Regions from separate parts of the Protofrankia sp. CiP1_Cm_nod4 genome, predicted to be linked through region 1. Evidence: riboswitches for the same ligand, from Rfam matches in the RefSeq annotation. Region 1 holds a riboswitch; each other region holds the start of a gene.
What was found. Region 1 has a riboswitch for cyclic di-AMP ahead of AC5LSR_RS15610 (transglycosylase family protein). Riboswitches for the same ligand answer to the same signal wherever they lie in the genome.
Positions count from the first base shown of each region.

Region 2: linked by a shared signal. The riboswitch ahead of AC5LSR_RS19020 (C40 family peptidase) and the one ahead of AC5LSR_RS15610 (transglycosylase family protein) in region 1 are both predicted to bind cyclic di-AMP.
Region 3: linked by a shared signal. The riboswitch ahead of AC5LSR_RS03230 (transglycosylase family protein) and the one ahead of AC5LSR_RS15610 (transglycosylase family protein) in region 1 are both predicted to bind cyclic di-AMP.
Region 4: linked by a shared signal. The riboswitch ahead of AC5LSR_RS00145 (C40 family peptidase) and the one ahead of AC5LSR_RS15610 (transglycosylase family protein) in region 1 are both predicted to bind cyclic di-AMP.

Region 1 covers NZ_CEVIVC010000080.1:17,262-21,184, reverse strand. Annotated here, with positions in the region: gene AC5LSR_RS15615 (transglycosylase family protein) at 1-601, shown strand, start outside; cyclic di-AMP (ydaO/yuaA leader) riboswitch at 1,203-1,368, shown strand; gene AC5LSR_RS15610 (transglycosylase family protein) at 1,374-2,117, shown strand; gene AC5LSR_RS15605 (DUF3151 domain-containing protein) at 2,352-2,786, shown strand; gene AC5LSR_RS15600 (ATP-binding protein) at 2,895-3,254, shown strand; partial or broken gene AC5LSR_RS15595 (hypothetical protein) at 3,596-3,923, shown strand, end outside.
Region 2 covers NZ_CEVIVC010000124.1:941-8,015, forward strand. Annotated here, with positions in the region: partial or broken gene AC5LSR_RS19015 (4-hydroxybenzoate 3-monooxygenase) at 1-349, opposite strand, end outside; cyclic di-AMP (ydaO/yuaA leader) riboswitch at 873-1,048, shown strand; gene AC5LSR_RS19020 (C40 family peptidase) at 1,234-2,211, shown strand; gene AC5LSR_RS19025 (CE1 family esterase) at 2,615-3,262, opposite strand; gene AC5LSR_RS19030 (MarR family winged helix-turn-helix transcriptional regulator) at 3,521-4,048, shown strand; gene AC5LSR_RS19035 (type 1 glutamine amidotransferase) at 4,160-4,906, opposite strand; gene AC5LSR_RS19040 (MurT ligase domain-containing protein) at 4,962-6,227, opposite strand; gene AC5LSR_RS19045 (tRNA adenosine deaminase-associated protein) at 6,733-7,075, shown strand, end outside.
Region 3 covers NZ_CEVIVC010000008.1:8,227-10,631, forward strand. Annotated here, with positions in the region: gene AC5LSR_RS03230 (transglycosylase family protein) at 561-1,172, opposite strand; cyclic di-AMP (ydaO/yuaA leader) riboswitch at 1,177-1,323, opposite strand; partial or broken gene AC5LSR_RS03235 (transposase) at 2,030-2,332, shown strand.
Region 4 covers NZ_CEVIVC010000001.1:32,793-39,867, forward strand. Annotated here, with positions in the region: gene AC5LSR_RS00140 (peptidoglycan-binding protein) at 1-355, opposite strand, end outside; gene AC5LSR_RS00145 (C40 family peptidase) at 753-1,493, opposite strand; cyclic di-AMP (ydaO/yuaA leader) riboswitch at 1,496-1,661, opposite strand; gene AC5LSR_RS00150 (cold-shock protein) at 2,211-2,645, opposite strand; gene tkt (transketolase) at 2,973-5,069, opposite strand; gene AC5LSR_RS00160 (SPFH domain-containing protein) at 5,340-6,242, opposite strand; gene AC5LSR_RS00165 (NfeD family protein) at 6,269-6,715, opposite strand; partial or broken gene AC5LSR_RS00170 (hypothetical protein) at 6,874-7,075, opposite strand, start outside.

The sequences.
Region 1 (3,923 bases):
ACAGCCCGCCAGCGCCGCCACCACCTGGGCGCAGCTACGCCAGTGCGAGTCCGGGGGGGACTACACCGTCAATACCGGCAACGGTTATTACGGTGCCTACCAGTTCTCGCTGAGCACCTGGCAGAGCCTCGGCTACCCGGGGCTGCCCAGCGACGCCTTGCCAGCCACCCAGGACGAGGCCGCGCTGAGACTGGCCAACCGGTCCGGCTTCGGCCAGTGGCCGGTCTGCGGCCAGGGGATGGGCGCCGACCAGCTGGTGGCGAGCGCCAGCTCGTCCGGGGCCGGATCGCCCAGCACCGGCACCGGCACCGGCACCGGCTCGGCGGGCGCGGCCGGGTCGACCGGGGCCCAACGCTGGGTGGTGCGTCAGAGCGCGCAGAGTCTCGCGGACAACACGCTGTTCACCACCGGGCTGATCTATCAGGTGCGCTCGGACGTACGAGCCTGGCAGCGCCAGATGAACAGGCTCGGCTACCGGATCAGGATCGACGGCCGCTACGGCCCCCAGTCCGCCTTCGCCGCCACCCTCCTGCAGAACTCGCGGGGACTGCAGGTGGACGGTATCTGCGGCCCACGGACCTGGACGGCCACCTTCGACTGAACACGGCCAGCCAACCAACCGGCCAACCGGCCGAACAGCCGGCCGAACAGCCGGCAACTGGCCGAACGACCCAGCGGTCGAACGGCCTCTGGCGGACGGCACCGCCCACCGGCGGCACGCACAGTCCGCACACAGCCGGCCCACCCGTGGCTGGACATCCGACCGGACCGGGCTGGCGCGCCATGGACAGCGCAGCCACGATCCCCTTTCATGCCAGGCCTCCGGCCGCATCCAGGAGAACCCCGGATGCGGCCGGCCCGGATCCGGCCCGGCAGGGCCGGGGACCGCTCCGGACGGCTCCGCTTCCCGGAGTGCCCCAGAAGTGACAACAAGCACATTCACGATACGAAAGAAACTTCGTCCGTCACCATAAGTCACAGAAATCGGAGAAGGCGACCCCGCCGCGGGGCGGAGTCACACCGTCAGCTACGGTGACACGTTCAAGGCGCTTAGCCCATTCGGGTGATAACAGTCACGTCGGTGTAGTTCATCCGACACCCCGATTTGCTTCGATAGAACCAGACTCGCTAGAGTCCTCCCCACTCGCCGGATCGGTGAGGCCGCCCGGACGGACGCCGAGTCCTGTCCCCGTTCGGTACGGCCCGAGCTACCGCGGAGCCACAAGGACAGGATCGGGGGAACCACCATCCGGACGTCCGTCCACGGAGTCCTTGGGGTAAAGCCGGCAGTGCCTCCTGGTGCCACCGGCCGGGCCTGATTCCCGCCCGCACCCGACAGCTCACCTCGTAGGCGACGGGAAGGACCGACCCACATGCCGTCTGGTGGCAGGCACCGCGCCCCGCAACCTCCCTCCACCGTCATGAAGGTCCTGCGTACCACCGGTGCCGTGACGGCACTCGTGAGCAGTGGCCTGGCTGTCACGACCGCACCCGCAAGCGCCGCGACCGCTGACGACTTCGCCAAACTCCGCCAGTGTGAGTCCGGCGGGAACTATCTGATCAACACCGGCAACGGCTACTACGGCGCCTACCAGTTCGACGCCCAGACCTGGCATGCCCTGGGCTACTCCGGCCTGCCCAGCGGCGCGCCGCCGACGCTTCAGGACGAGGCTGCCTACAAGCTCTACAACGCCCGTGGCTGGTCCCCGTGGCCGTCCTGCGCGTCCAAGCTGGGCCTGAGCCGTAGCGGCCCGGCACCGTCGTCCAGCGGTATCGTCGCCCCCAGCGCTCCCACCACCAGCCCGGTACAGCGTGCGATTACTCCGGTGCAGCCAGCGATGACGCTGGAACGCGCCAAGGCCCTGCTGAACTCCGAGAACTTCACCGGGACGGCGCTGTCCAGCACACTGGCCGGCGAGGTCCGCCCCGACGCCTACGTCTGGCAGAGCGAGATGCGTCAGAAGAGGTTCATCCTCCAGGTGGACGGACGCTTCGGGCGGGAGTCCCAGGGACTGGCATCGCTCTACTCGTATCTGACCCGGGTGGACGACGGCGGCGCTGGAGTGGTCGGCAAGAACCTCTGGGACGTCACCGTCACCAACCCGACCGTCCTGTAGCATACCGGGTGCACCTTTCGTACCATTTTATGACTTTGAAATTTTGCGGCTAAAGGTCACGGGACGCTCAACGCCGTTCCTTTGCCGCCGGGTCGCGGCCGGGTGCCCTGCCCGCCTCGTACCCCGATCAGGTGATGGACCTGCCGGCTCTCCCCCTCCCGGCGGGTCCATCATCTGACGGACTTCCCCCTCCGGCTGGCTGCGCGGCCGGCCGGATCCGGCAGGATGAGCCCCATGACACCCTCGCCCGAACGACCGGATCTGCTCGGTGGCCCACCACCGGCCAAGCTCACCATCGATCCCGCCGCGGCGCAGGCGCTGAGCGCCGGCGAGGATCCGCAGACCGTCGCCGGCCGTTTTCCCGGCTCCAGCCTCGCCTGGGCAACCCTGGCCGAACGCTCCCTCGACGCCGGCAGCCCGGTGACCAGCTACGCCTACGCCAGGACGGGATACCATCGCGGCCTCGACCAGCTACGCCGCGCGGGCTGGCGCGGGCACGGGCCGATCCCGTGGTCCCACGAGCCCAACCAGGGCTTCCTGCGGGCGCTCGCGGCACTGGCCCGCGCGGCCACCGCGATCGGCGAGACCGAGGAGGCCACCCGCTGTCGCGACTTCCTCGCCGACAGCGACCCCCAGGCATCCGACGTCCTGGGGCTCAAGGCCACCTGAAGCCACCGGAGAGGCCCCGCGCGGCAACCCGCCAGCATGGGCCGCCAACGGCTCGCCGGCACTCTACTGACGTCCGATGTAAGTTACGGGCGATGCAGGCAGAGGCGGATGACGTTCGTCAACCGCACCGGAGAGCTTGCCGCGCTGGAACGCTGGTGGGCCTCGACCGACCCGCGGCCGGTGGTGGTCTGGGGACGGCGCAGAGTCGGCAAGACCGCCCTGCCGCACCGCTTCGTCGCCGGACGGCGGTCGGTCTTCCACACCGACGCCGGCCGCGCCGCCCGCGGCGAACTGGCGCAGCTGTCCGTCGCGGGCTCGCTGGTGCCGGCCAGCGGGACGCGGACCGGCCAGGCCCGATCCGCCTCGCCGTCTGCGCCCGCGAGGAGATCCGCAACCCGCCACCCGGAATCCTCACCGTCACGGCCGACGACATCTTCTCCCCGCTCTGACGCCTTCTCCCCGTCCTGACGCCGCGCCGGGCCCCGGGACCGATCCGCTGTCGACAGGTCGGCAGGAGCACTGAAGCGCGGCGGACACCGTCTCGATCCACGAAGTCCGTAAACCGCCTCGGGTGGGCCGGTGTCTCGGGGCGACGCGGCAAACCGGTCGGCACGACAAACGATGTGAATCCAGGATTGTGGCCACGGCACCGAATTCACGTCGTTCGGCAGCCAACGCCGCGGTCACGGCCGTGGTCGCCGGAACAGCGGACGGAACAACCGCCGGAACAGTGGCCTTGTTGTTTGCTGATACCGGTTTCAGCACGGACAAGGCCCGATGTATGCGGATCCGGTGCATACCGTGCTTCCATGCCCTCTGCCGAACACGAATCCCCGGTCGCCCTGACCAAGCTTGACCCGGACCTGATGGCCTGGCTGTTGGCCACCGTGTTCGACGTCAAAATGCCCGATTACCACCACGCTCGCACCGAGGCCACCGACGTCCGCGTCATGGTCCCGCGCACCTACCACGCCGACGGCATGGTGCTGTTCTGCGATCCGGTGGACCGGCCGCTGCTGGCGGCCGTGCTGGAGATCCAGCGTGGCCGGGACCTCGCGAAACAGCGAACTTGGAAGCTGTACGTGGCCCAACTGGAGGCCGAGCTGGACGTCGACACGGCGCTCGTGGTCTTCTGCC
Region 2 (7,075 bases), on a different contig from region 1:
TGCGACGATGTCGGAACTCACAGTCGTGGTGCGGCACACCTTCGGCTCGCAGGCCGTCGGCGAGCCCGTTGCGCTCCAGGGCGTCCACCGCCGCCGGCCCGAGCAGCCCGGCGCGTGGACGGCTTTCCACCCTGGCCCGACTGGCGGCCTCGAGCACGAGCGTGTCGATACCCCGACGAGCCAGCACGACCGCGGCCACCAGGCCCGCGACACCCGCGCCAATCACAACAACGCCCACCCGGCGAGGACGCGGCCGGGAGGCGGGCGCGTCCGGCTGGCGCACACCACGCCCGTCCGGCACGGACCCCGACGCGGACCGCGTCATGGCGAGCGCCTCCCCGGGGAGCATCGGCACGATTCCTGATCATCCGTCACGCTGCCCTGATCACGTGACTGACCTGGAAGGACCGATCCGGACGAGGCACTGCCAGAGTACGACGTCACATTCCGACACGCGTCAGAAGGCCGACAACTCGGCATCAACCAATCGGACAATTTTCGCAAAAAGAGCAGAGTACCGCCAATGGGCAGCCTTGATCGCTACTTAACGTAGCAGTATTGCTCACTATCTGTACTCGAAGGCTCCTGGTCGACCGTCTGTCGCCGCTATGGCGTATTGTCATCCTCCGCATCCCGCAAGTCACGGAAAGCGGCACGTCAGTCGGGCGACCGAAGGCCACAAGCCAGCCGGTCGCACCCGGCGCCGCCCCGGCCGGCGAAGGAGGATGGGGTAGAAGAGCCGGTTATGACACTTCATACAACTACTTGGGGTAGTTGTGAGGGACTAGTGTTTACTAGCGCCATCCGTATGAACTAGTCTCGCGCCGACGTCACGACGCACCGGGCCGAACTGCCGAATCCTGCCCACGGTCCCGGTGTTCCCTCCGAGTCGTCACCAGGGCAGGAGCGGGGGACCCATCCTCCACCGGACGGCATCGAACCGCGGTGTCGCCCTCGGGGTGAAGTGTGCAGCGCGATGGTCGCGCGACCCACCGGGCAGCCCAGCCCGAACCCGACAGCTCACCTCGCAGGCGAACGGGAAGGATCACAACCTTGTCTGCGCATGATGTGCAGCCTGATCCAGCAGTACGATCGCGTTCGTCGCAGGCGGCTGCGCCGTCGTCCCGCCAGCACCCGATCGACCGGCACGTCGACCGTCCGGCACGCGGCCGGCATCGCGCGCCCGCGCCGCAGCCCGGAACGGGCCGCTCGCGAGCCCGGGCCGCTGTCGCCGTGGTGACCACCGGTACCGTCGCGGTGTCCGGTGTCGCCCTGGCCGGATGCGCCACGGCCGACTCGAACTCCGACGATGCCTCCGTCACCTCGCCGATAACGCTTGGATCACAGTTCGGCAGCCAGGCGTCACTGGCCAACCTGCGCACCTCGACCATCAATCCGCTGTCCACGGGTGGTTCCGGATCGGTCACCAGCCAGGTACTCAACCAGACCGACCTGCATCCCAAGAACGGCGTCGTGCTCAAAGTCACGAATCCGGACGTCTCCGTGAAGGCCGACCAGCCGGTGGAGATGGGGTTCTCCCTCGAGGACGCGGTCACCCACGCACCGCTGGTCAATCAGCTTGTCAAGGTCCAGGTGAAGCTGCCGGAGGGATGGGCCACCTTCAAGCACCTCTACACCAACGAGCAGGGCTTCACCAGCTACACCGCGAAGGTTCTCACCACCACGCAGATCACTGCGATTTTCGACGGGACCGACGCCCTGCGCTCGACACGGTCGACGAACGTCGGCACGTTGACCGTGATTCCCAACACCCCGCCCGTGCAGCGCTCTCCCCAGATCACTGGCCTCGATGCCCCGACCATGAGCAACGCCATCTCGGGCGCGCTCGCGGCCGCCAGCTCGCTGGGTGAACGGGCGGTGTATCTCGCGGCCCAGCAGGCCGGGAAGCCCTACGTCTATGGCGCTGAGGGCCCCTACACGTTCGACTGCTCAGGACTGGTCCAGTACGTCTTCAAGCAGCTGGGACGCAACATCCCCCGCACCGCCGAGGGACAGTACGAGGCGACCACCAGGATATCGCAGTACAACAAGCAGCCAGGTGACCTGATTTTCTACGGCGCACCAGGTAACATCTACCACGTCGGTATTTATGCGGGCGATGGTAAGATGTGGGTGGCACCCAAGTCAGGTGATGTCGTCTCGCTGAGGGCCATCTATACCACGTCATATTCCGTCGGCCGGGTTTTCTGAGCGAACCGGTCAGCCCGCGTCCACATCCGGCTGTCAGTACGCGGCTTCGCGTAGTGGCAACCAATATACTGTAGAAACAATTCACAGGCGGGTTCCCGCGCGGCCTCCCCCTCCGATTGTGCGTGAACCTTGCCGCCAGGTCGATCTTGTCGACGTCGACACCGGCCTGGCGGCGCTCCGCGGCATCCCGCGATGATGACTTCCGCTGGTTGGACCGAGCCAACCCCCCCAGCTCGGAAAGCCCGGCGGAACAAGAGGCTTCCGTCGGCCGGTCGTACTGGACCCCCCCCACAGTCCGGCCGGTCGGCGGGAGCCGCCCTCTCCCACCGACCGGATGCGCGGCCGAGGCTGGAACCTCATCAGACGCCTTCTCCGCGGGCCTCCCAACCCCGGATGCCCGCTCCTACGCCTTGGGCTTCCTGGAGAAGTCCCACAGGCTGCGCGTGACCTGCTTGTCCCACGTCCCGTCGACATGCTGGACATGGGTTCCCGACGGGCAGTTCGGGACCTGCCCGACCGGCCCCACCACCGCGACGGCGGCGAACTTCAGGTTGTTGTCAGGCGCCCCGCAGGCAATCGTGAGGGCGGCCCGCCCACCTTCGCCAAGACCCCAGATGTAGATCTTGGACTGGTCGATCTTCGACCGCTTCTCCGACACGTAGCGCACGACGTCACGCAGGTACTGCACGTCCGCGCCCCGGGGGTCGTCCAACCTCCATTCGCCGTCCACGGCTTCCGGGTAGACCACGGCGAAGTGCTGCCGGTCGGCAAGCGTCGAGGCTTCGGTGATCTTTTCGATCGCAGCCGCGTCGCTGTTGTTGTCATGCAGGACGAGGACCAGCGGCAGGGGCTTGCCGGGGTCGGCGTCGGCATGAACGGCGAGCTCGCGTTCGGCGGAGGCGTACCCCGCCGGTATCTTCGCCCGCTCGGTATCCGGGCTACCCGAGCGAGACACGTAGATCCAGGCGACCACGAGCACGGCACCGATGATCAGCACCCGCTTGCGGTTCTTGGCCCATAGCTGTTTCCCGGCTTTCAGCGGATTCGACACCACGAGACAACCGAACCACACCAGGAGCCGTCGATTCGGCAGATTCGCCTCGCGTCGCGGGCAAGTCGGGGCCACCCGGAGTGCGCTGTCTCACACCCAGTCAGCTTGCGATACCGATTGACTACTAAAAGTAGTCAAACAGGCATGTCCGGTACGGCAACCACGGCACGGCTCGTTCGTTGACGTGGTGTATCCACCAGAATCTCGACAACATCGGATTGCGGGGCATACGGCTGCCGGAACAGGGGTGAGGCCGAAGTGGACAGTGGTCAGGAACTCGACCATCGACTGATCAAGATTGAACACGAGCTGTCGGTGTTCGGCCGGCGCGCCGAACGCTTCCGGATGGCCATCGCCGGCGAGTCCGGGACGGTTCTGGACCGCTCCGCCTACCTGCTGCTCAGCCACATCCACGAACACGGCGCCGTACGGCTGACCACCCTGGGCACGGTGTTCGCCCTGGACATCTCCACGGTGAGCCGCCAGATCGCCGCGCTTGTCACGGCCGGGCTGGTGGAACGCGCCACCGATCCCAGCGACCGGCGGGCGACGCTGGTGAGACTCAGCACCCGCGGCCAGCAACGCTACCTCGCCACCCGCTCCGCACGGGTAGAAAAAATCAATACCCTGGTACGCACCTGGGACCAGGAGGAACTCGGTGTCTTCGGCGCGCTGCTGAGCCGGCTGAACGTGGCGATCGCCGAACACGACCGCGCCCATCTGCCGCCGCAGCACGACGAGCCGTGTCCCGCACCCGCCACCCCGCCGGCCGTCAGGACGGACTGACGGCCGACGGCCGGGCACCGGGCGACAGGCCGCTCCCCCCGCGTCCGGGCGCAGGCCCCCCGGCTGCTTCCCGCGCCCACCGAAGGTTCCCCGCGGCCGCCCGGCCCCGGGTCAGGCATGGACGTCCAGGGCGTGCAGGCGTGCCTGGCGCAGCACCTCCGTCTCCGGCGGGCCGGCCAGTTCCGGCAGCCAGCCATGCACCCAGGACAACAGCAGGTCGGCCAGGGCCGGGTTCTGCGCGAGGACCGGACCGTGCAGGTAGGTACCGATCACACGGCCGTCCACGACACCGTCGGTGTGGTCCGGGGTACCGTTACCGACCCCCTTGCGCACGATCCCGAGCGGCCGGCCGTGCCCGTTGGGCAGTGCCCGGGTACGTCCCCCGTGGTTCTCGTAGCCGAGCAGCAACGGCAGCTCGAGCTCGGGGACGGGCTCGACGACGATGTCACCGACCGCGCGTGGCGGCACCGGCTGCTCGAACGAGCGTCGCGTCTCCACGTCCACCAGGCCCAGGCCGTCGTGGATACGGCCCTCACCGGCGGGGAAGGACGCACCGATCACCTGGTATCCGGCGCACACCGCGAGCACGGCCGCGCCCTGGGCCACCGCGTGCGCGATCGCGCTGTTGCGGCGCAGCCCCTCGGCGGCCAGCACCTGCGGCTCGTCCTCACCGCCGCCGAGCAGATAGATGTCGCAGCCGGCCGGCACCGGCTCCCCGGCCGGGACGCCGATCACCTCGGCCGGCAGGCCACGCCAGCGCAGCCGCTGCGCCAGCACGGTCGCGTTGCCGCCGTCGCCGTACGTCCCGAGCAGCTCCGGGTAGATCAGGGCGATCCGGGTCGCCGACTCCCGGCTCATGCCGCGGCCCCGGTCATGTCACCGTGGATGGTCACCTTTTTGGTCACCTTTTTGGTCAACTGTTCGTCCTCACCGGGGCGACCCGCCCCAGGATGTCGCGGAAGGCGGTGTAGTTCGCGACCACATCGACGATCTTCTCGTCCAGAACCGCCGCCGCGCTCTCGGCATCGGGATGGACCGTGTGCGGGATCTCCGCGTATGCCAGCCGGACGCTCATGTCCTCCTTGCGCCCACCGGTGACCAGCACCCGCCGGCCCCGCAGCCGCTCGAACGGGACATCCCAGATCCACGACGGGTCACGCCCGTCAGCGGTCTGCGCGTTGAAGTCAACGATCACCGGCCGGGTGGGCGTGCTGTTGAGCAGCTCCATCATCTCCACCCAGCCGGCCGGGTTCTTCGCCAGCAGCAGCCGCCCGCGGGTACCGGAGTCGCCGAGCTCGACCTCCTGGTAGCGGCCCTGGACGTCCTCAAGGCCGGTCATCGCGGCCAGCGCCTGCTCGACCTCGACCCCGAAGAGCTTCGCCGCCGCGGCGGCCATCGCCGCATTGCCGAGGTTCACCCGGCCGGGCAGGTCGATCGACGCCGTGAGGTGACGGCCGAACCAGAGCAGCTCGTGCGGCCCGGTGACCGAGACAAGGGGCTCAGGCCGGGCCAGCCCGCAGCCGCACCACCAGCCCGTGGCGTTGCGGTGCAGCAGGCTGGCGCACTGCGGGCACACCATCGCGTCCGCCGTCCAGTTCTGGCCCGCCGACACCCAGACCTGGTTCGACCAGCCGGCGGCGGCCCAGGCCACCAGCGGGTCGTCGGCGTTGGCGATCGCGGTCGCGCCGGGCAGCTCGGCGCCGAGATCACGCCAGAGGCTCGCGATCCGCCGGGTCTCGTTCGACCGGTCGAGCTGGTCACGGCTGATGTTGAGCAGGATGACCGCGCGGGGCTGGATCTGCCTGGCCACTTTGGGCAGCCAGATCTCGTCCACCTCGAGCGCGGCGGCCGCGTCGTAGGGCGGCTTGGACAGGGCGGCCAGCACGCCCGCCGCCATGTTGGCGCCACCGCTGTTGCTGCGGACCGGGCCGAGCGTGCCCAGCGCGCGGGCCAGCAGCCGGGTGGTCGTGGTCTTGCCGTTGGTCCCGCTGACGCAGGCCACCAGCTGCCCGGCCGCGACCTCGGACAGGATCTCCGGGGAGACCCGCAGGGCAAGCTTGCCGCCGATCATCTCACCGGATCCGCGTCCCAGCTGGCGGGAAGCCGAGGACGCGAGTTTCTCCACAGCAAGGGCGGCACGGGTGCGGGCGGAGAACCGGCGCGGGAAGGGTGTGCTCATCGCCTCCCCAGCGTGCCACGGGCCGCCGCGCCGGTGACCGACACCCCGTCATACCCGTCCCATGTCGGTCCCGGACCAGCTCCAGAGCGGCCTCGGAACATCCTCCGGGCAGTGGCGAACAGGCGGGGTACGAGTGTGGTACGAGGTGTGATAAGACGTGCGCCGGACGGCTGTCCACCAGGCATGTCCGGCAAGGGCGCGCCCCATCGGGGCAGGTACGGCAAAGGCAGGCACGACAGGGGTGCGTCGCGGGCGGGACATCACTGTCCGGGCGGGACAGAGCAGGGTACGGCAGGGTGACGCGAGCGGACGGCCGTCATGGACCGAGCAGCCGGTCCGTAGGGACCGCTACCGCTGTGCCCCGTCGTGACAAGCGGCCCGGGCGGGGATGCGGCCCGGCCGGGGACCGCGGGCCGCCGGCGCCGGGCGGACGCTCGGAGCCAGTGGCCGCCGGGTGGGCACTCGGAGTTGGTATGGACGCGACACAAGACCGTGGGAGAACTCGGTGACCCAGAAAGCCAGCGCCATCGGCCGCATCCGCGGACGCTGGAGCGCGCATGAGATCGACCTCGACAACATCGACGACCTTGACATACTTGCGGAGCTGCTGCACGACATCTCCCCCGAGCTCGCCGTCGCCTTCGTCGAGGAGGATGACGAGTACCTGGGCATCGTGCGGGTGGAAGGCGACATCAGCGACCCACGGGTGTTCCTGTCCGACCACCGGGTGCTGTTCACCTCGGCCCTCGCCGACCGGCTCTTCGCCAGCGCGCTGCCACCGGTGGGCCGGCGTGGCCTCGACGACGACTCCGACGACACACCGGCCGGCGGACAGCCCGTCGGTGACC
Region 3 (2,405 bases), on a different contig from region 1:
TGTCTTGCTTTCCCATAACGCAACAGATCTCCGCCGATGCCAGCCGTGGAGGCGGCAGGTTCCCGGCGGCGGAAACCAGCCACAACGTGGGGGAACGGCGTCCCAGCATCCAAACCATTGCTGAGCATAATCATACTGTCATTATCGGACATTTAGCCGTGCGGGACGGCACCGCCCCGCCCCTGACGCTCTCCCGCACGTCATGTTCGATGCTACCGATCGCTCCTCCGGCCGGGCGCCGTACGGCGCCCGGCCGGATTTCCTTTGGCTCCGGTCCGGCTGAAAGCCGGGGACTCCTGCACCAATGCCACCGAGTTAGGCCGATGTTCGATTTTGTTTGCTTTCATCTTCGTAGGCCAGGAACCTGGAGCTTGATTTCGGTTACGCCCATCCAAGCGACACTGATTATTGTATAACCGTTATCTCGTCCATCGGGGCGGGCCCGCGACGGCACCAGTACGGGCGGTTCGGGATTTCCGAAGATTTCCCTTCAGGAACGGGCAGCTGTTTGCCTGCTCGGCTGGCAGGGTCGTCTGGAGGAACGCCCCAACGTCCGCCGTCTAGTCGTCGGCCGGGCGGGTGTCCTGATACCAGGACGACTGGTAGGAAGGCCAGTGGTGGTCCGTGGTGGAGGGAGGGACTGGAAGGCTGCCGGCATCCTGGGGAGCGGCGCCGGCGTTGTTCCCGTCGCCGGCGTTGTTCCCGCCCCCGCCGGCCGAGCTCGTCGGTTGTTCCTGGGCATTCGCTGGTTGTGACTCAGTAGCGGTCGGAGCCGTGTCGGCGACACTGCCGACTTTTCCAGCCCAGCAGGACTGCGATGCGGTCCAGGGAGCCGTGCCCTGCTGGGCGTACAGGATCCGGGCACGCTTCCATTGCTCGGCAACGCTGGCGTTCTGCGGCAGCCCGGTTCCACCGACCGCCTGCCACGTGCCGGGAAGAAACTGGAACAGCCCGCCGGCGCCTATCGAGTTGACGGTGGTCGGGTTGCCTCCGGACTCGCATTGAACAATTGCCGACAATATCTGGTCTTCGGATGGTGCCGCGCTGGCGGGCCCCGAGACTCCGATGCCGACGCCGCCGATGGCGGCGGCAAGCGTCGGAATGGCGACTAGCGAGCGAGTATACCTTGTGGTCCGCCTGGTTCCGCGATGCCGAGCACGCGCATGGGACATCTTGATGCCCTTTCCCCACGCCTGCGAGGTGAGCTGTCGGGTTCGGGCTGGGAAATGCCCGGCCGCATCTTGCGGCTTCACCCCAAGGGCGCTTCGCGGCGCCCGGGAAGTGGTTCCCCCGCTCCTGCCGTTGGTTTGGCGATCATCGGACGGGGCAGGACTCGGCGTGTTTCGTCCGACGCGTGCCCTCCTTGCGAAAGCACGGCAGAACCCTAGCCGCGAAGGCCGGTCGGCCGGCAAGGTGCGGTGAAGAAGTACACAACTGAACGTCGACACTTGATTTCGACCTTGACTGCCGGTAACGCACGCGTGCGTGCGCTTATATTTAAGCAGTCACAGTCGGCAGACCGTCTCCGTGACATTGCTGCTGCCTTTTGGCGCAGATCTTCGTACGCTTTGTGGACAGTCGGGTCGACTGAGTAACGCCGAAATTTCGAGTTCTGCTGACAGCCCGCGTCGCAGGTCGCGACGTGACCATCCATGCGCACCTGCGGCTGCGGCTGCGGCTGCGCAGAGCTCGATCCCCTGGATGACCATCCACGCGACCCAGCAGACAACCATAATTCTGACTCCCGGGAATCCGCCCCTTTTCTCGGACACTGGAACCCGAACAAAAAATGACGAAACGATGGGGCCTGCCGCAGTACATGGCCGTGATAAGTGGCAGGGTTCGTACCGTCGGAAGGTGGTATCCCCGGCGGTGTCGAGAAACGATGACGTTTCTCGACACCGGTGACCGTATGGAACAGAACCATCACCACTGATACCCGAGTCCGCCCTAATACTGCAACGGCACTTGGTGGCAGGGTGTGCGCTGCTCGGGTGTTGTACATGACGTGAACGATGTTGATGTGGGGATGTGGCGGGACGAGCTTGACCGGGTATGTGAACGGGTCGGTGGCCGGTTCGCCCGGGCTGAGCCCCGAGCGCGGATGCTCCGGTATCTGGAGGGGCTGCTCTCCGAGCTGGAGCGCAAGAACGGCTGGACCATTGCCGAGCATGCCGAGGAGGTGTCGCCGGACGGGATGCAGCGGCTGCTGCGGACCGCCGACTGGGATGTCGACGCGGCCCGCGACGACGTCCGCGACTACCTGGTCGAACACCTCGGGACCCCGCAGGGGGTGCTGGTCATCGACGACACCGGGTTCATCAAGAAAGGAGCCTAATGCCGGTGCCGGCATTACACGCCTTATGACGGGCCGGCCGTTATGCTGCGCTGCCTGCTCCGTTACT
Region 4 (7,075 bases), on a different contig from region 1:
CCGGGTCGTACAGGTTCCGGCCCGCCAGCCAGCCCGTGTGGACCCGCGCGTTGATCTGCCAGAGCCCGCGGGAGTCCTCACCGTGCGCGTTACGCGCCCTGGCGTTGCCACCGGACTCCGCGAGCGCCACCGCCACCCAGGTGCCCAGCGGCACCCCTCGGCAGCTGGGCAGCCCCGCGTTCGCGGCGACACGGGCGATGGCCGTGTCGGCGACGACGGCGGGCCCGGACGGCCCGGCCGCGCTGGCCGGGGCCGCGGTCAGCATCATTCCGGCCGTCGTCCCGATGAGCCCGACGGTGCCCACCAATGCCGCGCCGTTGCACCGGCCGGGTTTTCTGTGTCTTCCCCTGGACATGATCAGTTTCTCATCCAAAAGTATCGTCGAAATGGCTCGTCAAATTCACTGGCGGCGCCAGGACAGCATTTCCTTCGAGCAGCCGACGGTTTGCTCTTCCCAGCGCGCCTGATCGACTGGAACACGTCGGGCAGACCGGGGCGCAGGCCGTCGACCGCATTCGTCCAGAAAATTTCCCGGTCATTTCCGGAGCGCTCCGGGAGAAGCACCGTGCGCTCCGGCCGGAATTTTCTGGATATCCGGCGCGGGACCCGCGCCGGACCTGCCCGGGGCTCCAGGAACAGTTACCCGGCAGTGGCCGGGAGAAATTTTCGCGGCGGCCGCCGGCTGTTGCCCGCGCTGTCCGCCCGGGGCACCCGAACACCCCGTGGCCGCCAGCCCGGCCCGGGCGGGCGGGTCACCTGATACGGCCGACCAGATGGCTGCCGGTGTAGACCTTCTGGAGCCGGACCACGGCCCCGGTGTGCGGGGCGGCCCACATCATCCCGTTCCCGGCGTAGATCCCTACGTGGTGGATGCCGCCCGGCCGGCCGAAGAAAATGAGGTCACCGGGCTGCCGGGCATTCTTCGATATCTTCTGGGAGGCGTTGTACTGCGCGTTGGCCGTCCGCGGGACGCTGCGGCCGAGCTGCTTGTAGATGTACTGGACGAGGCCGGAGCAGTCGAACGCCCGGGGCCCCTCGGCACCCCACACGTACGGCTTTCCGGCCTGCTTCGACGCCAGATAGACGAGTTTCGCCCCGAAACCACTGGTGGACGTCGAGAAACTCACCGGCTGCGCCGACAGCGTGCGCACGCCCGCGGCGGCGGCCGGCGACGAGGCCGCCGACCAGACGGCCGGGGTGATCGTGAAGGTAGCGGGCCGGGCAGCGGTCGTGCCGGCCGCGGTGGTCGTGCCGGCCGTGGCGGCGTCGGTCCACCCCGTCCCGCCCGTGCCCGCGCCACGGTCGTTCGCCAGGGCCGGTGCGGCCAGCCCGGAGAGGGCGACGGTACCGGTGGCCGCGGCGGCAACCGCGGTACGTGCCGATATCCGGCCGAGGGCGGAGCGGGTCGTGGGCGCGCGATGACGACCGCGCCTGGAACTGGGACTGGGATGACCTACGGCAGCCGGACCTGAATTCACCTGGTGTGCAGGCAACGATGATCCTTCCCATACGCCTGCGAGGTTAGCTGTCGGGTTCGGGCCGGGAAGCCCGGTCGACGCGCGGATACCTGCGCGGCCGACTTCACCCCAAGGACGGCCACCGTGGTGGCGACGTCCGGCGGAAAGGTGGGTCCCCCGCTTCTGTCCTGGCGATCGCTAGTCGGAAGACACCGGACCGTGGACAGAACTCGGCGTGCGGTCCGGTGCCGTTGAGAGCCCGGCCAACGTAGCGAACTACTTTTGGTAACCGCAAGCGGCGGTTTTCTCGGCATGTCGGCGCACAACACTCACCGTACGCATCATTTACGCGGGCCGTCCCAGGATGGCTGCCGGGACGGTACGAGCTGGCCGCAGCGTGATGGCGCTACACACCGCTCCCATGGTTAACCAGCGCGTATCGTGAAACGGCCGATGCGGACCGGCAACAACATTTTTTCCACCGTTGTGTTTCGCTGTCGGGCACAGCATTTGCACTGTCGGGCACAGCATTTGCACTGCCCGAAACAGCGTTTGCGCTGTCGGGCGCAGTGGATCGCCCGGGTGGGCCCACGGACCGCCGAAGCAACGCCACGAACCCGGACGTGCGCACGCCGCGGCCGGCGGCATGGCCAGCGCGGACGGCGCAGCGTCCGGGCATCAGTGACGCCCGGGCACCAGCGGGGCCGCCGGTCCGCCCCGGGCCAGGCAGGGCCCCGGGCGGAGCGGCGTCGGTCAGGACTCGACCCAGCCGCGCGCCTGCGCGAGGGTGGTCAGTCGCTGCCGTATCTGGCTTATCTGGCCGCCGGTCAGGGTCGGCACCGATTCGATGAGCGTCTCGGTCAGCAGATGCCGGAACTCCCCGACGGTGAGGACGTCGCACATGTCGTCGTCGTCGGCGCTCGAACGCCCGTTGACCACACCTGGGGAGACCACCGGATACACGGGCGCCGGACGGGCCGGAGCCCGGCGGATCAGACGGACGACCGAGGCCTTCGGGCCCCTGTCACTCTCCTCCGCCTCGAACTCCACCAGCGTTCCGGGCTGGAACAGGTGCTTCTCGTCCTGAAGATCGTTTGCGTGCATGAAAACGTCGTCGCCACCGGCATCGGGCGCTATGAAACCGTAGCCGCGAACCCCGTCGAAACGCAGAATTCTACCAGTACCCACCACATCTGCCCCTGTACAACCTCTGTGCCAACCAGCCCTGTACCAAGTGAACTGCACACCAGACGAACCTGTGTACAACCAAGCCCCAGGACCGCTCGCGCGACCGCAGGACCTGCTCACCGTCTCAGGTACGCCTACCCAGGTCAAGCCCGACACCCGGAGCGCGGAACGACCGACAGCGGCCGATGGGGAACGAGCGCGGATACACCGGGGCGGAACGGCCGACCAGCTGACCAGCTGACCGGCCGGCCGGCCCCCGGAAGCGCCCCGGGGGCCAGCCGGCCGTCGACGTCATGGTCACAAGCCGCGGATCCGTGTCCTTACGGTCTACGCCGGGTCACCGGCGGCGTGGACGGCGGCCAGGCTCTGCCTGGCGGCGTCGACCACCGCCCGCGGGGTGAAACCGAATCTGGTCTGCAGGTCCCGCAGCGGGGCGGACGCGCCGAAGGTCCGCATCCCGATGATCACCCCGTCCGGGCCGGCGTACCGTTCCCAGCCGAGCGTGGCGGCCTGCTCGACCACGACCCGCGCGCGGACCGCCGGCGGCAGCACCTGCTCGCGGTACCGCGCGGGCTGCCGCTCGAACAGCTCCCAGGACGGCAGGCTGACCACCCGGGCGCGCACCCCCTGCGCGGCCAGCTCCTCATGGGCGGCCAGGGCCAGGTGCACCTCGCTGCCGGTACCGATCAGGATCACCTCGGGGTCGCCGTCGGCGGGGTCGGCCAGCACGTAGCCGCCGCGGGCGAGCCCGGCGGCGTCGGCGTAGCGGGCCCGGTCCAGCGTCGGCAGCGCCTGCCGGCTCAGGACGAGCGCGGCCGGCTCCTGCTCCAGGCCCATCACCACCCGCCACGCCTGCGCGACCTCGCCCGCGTCACAGGGGCGGATCACCAGCAGGCCGGGGACGGCCCGCAGCGAGGCGAGCTGCTCGACCGGCTGGTGCGTCGGCCCGTCCTCCCCGACCCCGATGGAGTCATGGGTGAACACGTGGATGACCGGCAGCTCCATCAGCGCGGACAGCCGCAGGGCGCCGCGGGCGAAGTCGGAGAAGATCAGAAAGGTCGACCACAGCGGCCGCAGCCCGGACAGGGACAGCCCGTTGGCCACCGCGGCCGACGCGTGCTCGCGGACGCCGAAGTGCAGGTTGCGCCCACCCGGGCTGGCGGCCTGGAAGTCCCCGGCGCCGTCGACGGTCAGCCGGGTCTTCGTCGACGGGGCGAGATCGGCGGAGCCGCCGACCAGCCAGGGCACCCGGGCAGCGACGGCGTTGAGGACCTTCCCGGAGGAGTCCCGGGTGGCCAGGCCCTTGCCGTCGGCGGGGAAGACGGGGATGTCGGCGTCCCAGCCGTCGGGCAGCTGCCCGCCCCACAGCAGGTCGAGCTGGCCGGCGAGATCGGGATGTGCCTCCCGGTAGCGGCCGAGCAGGGCCAGCCAGCTGTCCCGCTCGGCCCGGCCCCGCTTGCCGACACCGGCGGCGAAGTGCTCGTACACCCCGTCGGGGACGAGGAAGCGGGCCTCCGGCGGCCAGTTGTAGAACCGCTTCGTCGCCCGGATCTCCTCCTCCCCCAGCGGCTCCCCGTGCGCGGCGGCGGTGCCCTGCTTGGTCGGGGCGCCGAAGGCGATCTGGCTGTCGACGATGATCAGGGTCGGGCGGTGCGGCTCGCGGCGGAACGTCTCGAAGGCGCGGCCCAGGGCCGTGCGGTCGTTGGCGTCACCGACCCGGGTGACGTTCCAGCCGTAGGCGATGAACCGGGTGGCCACGTCCTCGGTGAACGCCAGGTCGGTGCCGCCCTCGATGCTGATGTGGTTGTTGTCGTAGATCCAGCACAGGTTGGCCAGCCCCAGGTGGCCGGCCAGCGACGCCGCCTCGGCCGCGACCCCCTCCATCAGGTCGCCGTCACCGCACAGCGCGTACACGTCGTGGTCGAACACGTCGAAGCCGGGCCGGTTGAAGCGCGCCGCCAGCCAGCGCCCGGCGATGGCCATGCCCACCGCCGTCGCCGCGCCCGTGCCCAGCGGCCCGGTGGTCGCCTCCACCCCGGACGTCCAGCGGTACTCCGGGTGGCCGGGGCACTTCCCGTCCAGCTGGCGGAAGCGTCTGATGTCGTCGAGGGTGACCGCCGGCCCGCCGGGCGTCTCATAGGTGGGGCCGACCGCCCGGACACCGGCCAGGTGCAGCATCGCGTACAGCAACGCCGACGCGTGCCCCGCCGACAGCACGAACCTGTCCCGGTTCGGCCAGGAGGGATCGTCGGGGTCGAAGCGCAGGAACTCCTGCCACAGCGTGTAGGTCACCGGTGCCATGGCCATCGGGGTGCCCGGGTGCCCGGAGTTCGCGGCCTGCACCGCGTCCATACACAGTGTGCGGATCGTCGCGACGCACAGATCGTCCGTGTCGGTGATGGCCGGCTGTTCGGTGGGCGTCATGTACATCCTTTGTGTCGGATAGGACGCCCACAACGTCCGTCGCAGGCGCTTGCGGGTCCACGCCCTAGATCGTATCCAGCGGTGACGGATCTCCGGTGGGCGTCGGGGCCGTGCGGGCGCCGCTGTGGCCTTGCTCCCGCGCTCTCGTTTCCCGGCTCCGATGTCAGGAGAGAACGTACCGGCCGACGGCGTCACTACGGTGACCGTACGTACACGCGGGTACGTCCGCGCGGACGGAGACGCAGACGCGGGGGACCGGGCGGGAAGCTGTCAGCGAGGCTGCCCGCCGGCCGTGTGGTCCGGCCCGTCGGCGAGGCCACCGAAGGCGGCGAGGCCCCCGAACGCCCTGGTCAGCTCGCTGGGGACGATCCAGACCTTGTTCGCCTCGCCCGCGGCGATGCGCGGCAGGGTCTGCAAGTACTGGTAGGCGAGCAGTTTCTGGTCGGCGTTGCCGGCATGGATCGCCCGGAACACCGTGGTGATGGCCTCCGCCTCGCCCTGCGCGGCGAGGATCTTCGCCTGCCGCTCTCCCTCGGCGCGCAGGATCGCGGCCTGTTTCTCACCCTCGGCGCGCAGGATCTCGCTCTGCTTGACGCCCTCCGCCGACAGGATCGCCGCCCGGCGGTCCCGCTCGGCGCGCATCTGCTTCTCCATCGAGTCCTGGATCGACGCCGGCGGGTCGATGGCCTTGAGCTCCACCCGGTTGACCCGGATGCCCCACTTGCCGGTCGCCTCGTCGAGCACACCGCGCAGCCTGGTGTTGATCTCATCACGGGAGGTCAGGGTCTGCTCCAGGTTCAGACTACCGATCACGTTGCGCAGCGTCGTGACAGTGAGCTGCTCGATCGCGCTGATGACGTCGGCGATCTCGTAGGTGGACGCGCGCGGGTCGGTGACCTGGAAGTAGATCACCGTGTCGATGCCCACGACGAGGTTGTCCTCGGTGATCACCGGCTGCGGCGGGAAGGTCACCACCTGCTCGCGCAGGTCGACGCGTTCACGGATCCGGTCCACGACGGGGATGACGAGGGCCAGGCCCGGGGTGAGGGTCCGGTGGTACCGGCCCAGCCGCTCGACCACGACCGCCCGGGCCTGCGGCACAACCCGCACCGCCCGGCTGAGAAAAACCAGCAGCACCAGCAGAACGACCGCGGTGGCGATCAGCCCGGTCATCGACGCCTCCCCGGTCCCAAGGCCCGCTACAGCTGCGCGGGGTGGACGATGGCCGTGGCGCCGTCGATGCGCAGCACGCGCACGCTCGTGCCCGGTTCAAGGACCTGACCGTCGATCGTCGCGCGGGCCGACCATATCTCACCGCGAATCCTGACCCGGCCGTCACCGTCACCGTTAACGGGCTCAAGGACGACACCGGTCATGCCGATCAGCGCGTCGGTACCGGTCGCGACGGCCGGCGCCTGGTGCAGGTGACGGCGCGCGACCGGCCGCAGCCCGAGCAACAGCACCACGGAGGTGGCGGCGAACGCGACAAGCTGGATGGGCAGCGGGCCGCCGGCCCCGGCGGCCGCGCCCGCCACCAGGGCCGCGAGCGCGGTCATCCCGAGAATGAGGGCAAGGGTAAGCATCTCGCCCACGCCAAGAACGCCTGCGATCACCAACCACCACAGCCACGGCGGCATGACCATCATGCTATCCACGATCCGGCCCAGGGCGTAAGGGCTGGCATCCAGCCGACACCCGGCTCCCGCGGCTCCCGCGGGTACTTCTCGGTGCCGGCACGACCAAGCACGTCTCCTTCCGCCAGGACGCATCCTGGCTTCAGGGCCGCCACCGGACCCGGGGGGCCTCACCCCGGCCGGCGGGGTGGGGTGGGTGGCCCGCCGACCCGTAACGGCCCGCTGGGCGGCACGGGAATGCCGTGCGTGCCGGGGAGCACCACCCGCGAGCCGCAGTTGGCACAGCTGAAGCGGGTGGAGGCCGCGCCCGACGCGGTCACGGTGGGCTCGGGGCCGAGCAGCTCGTGCTCTCCCTGGCAGGTGACGCAGTAG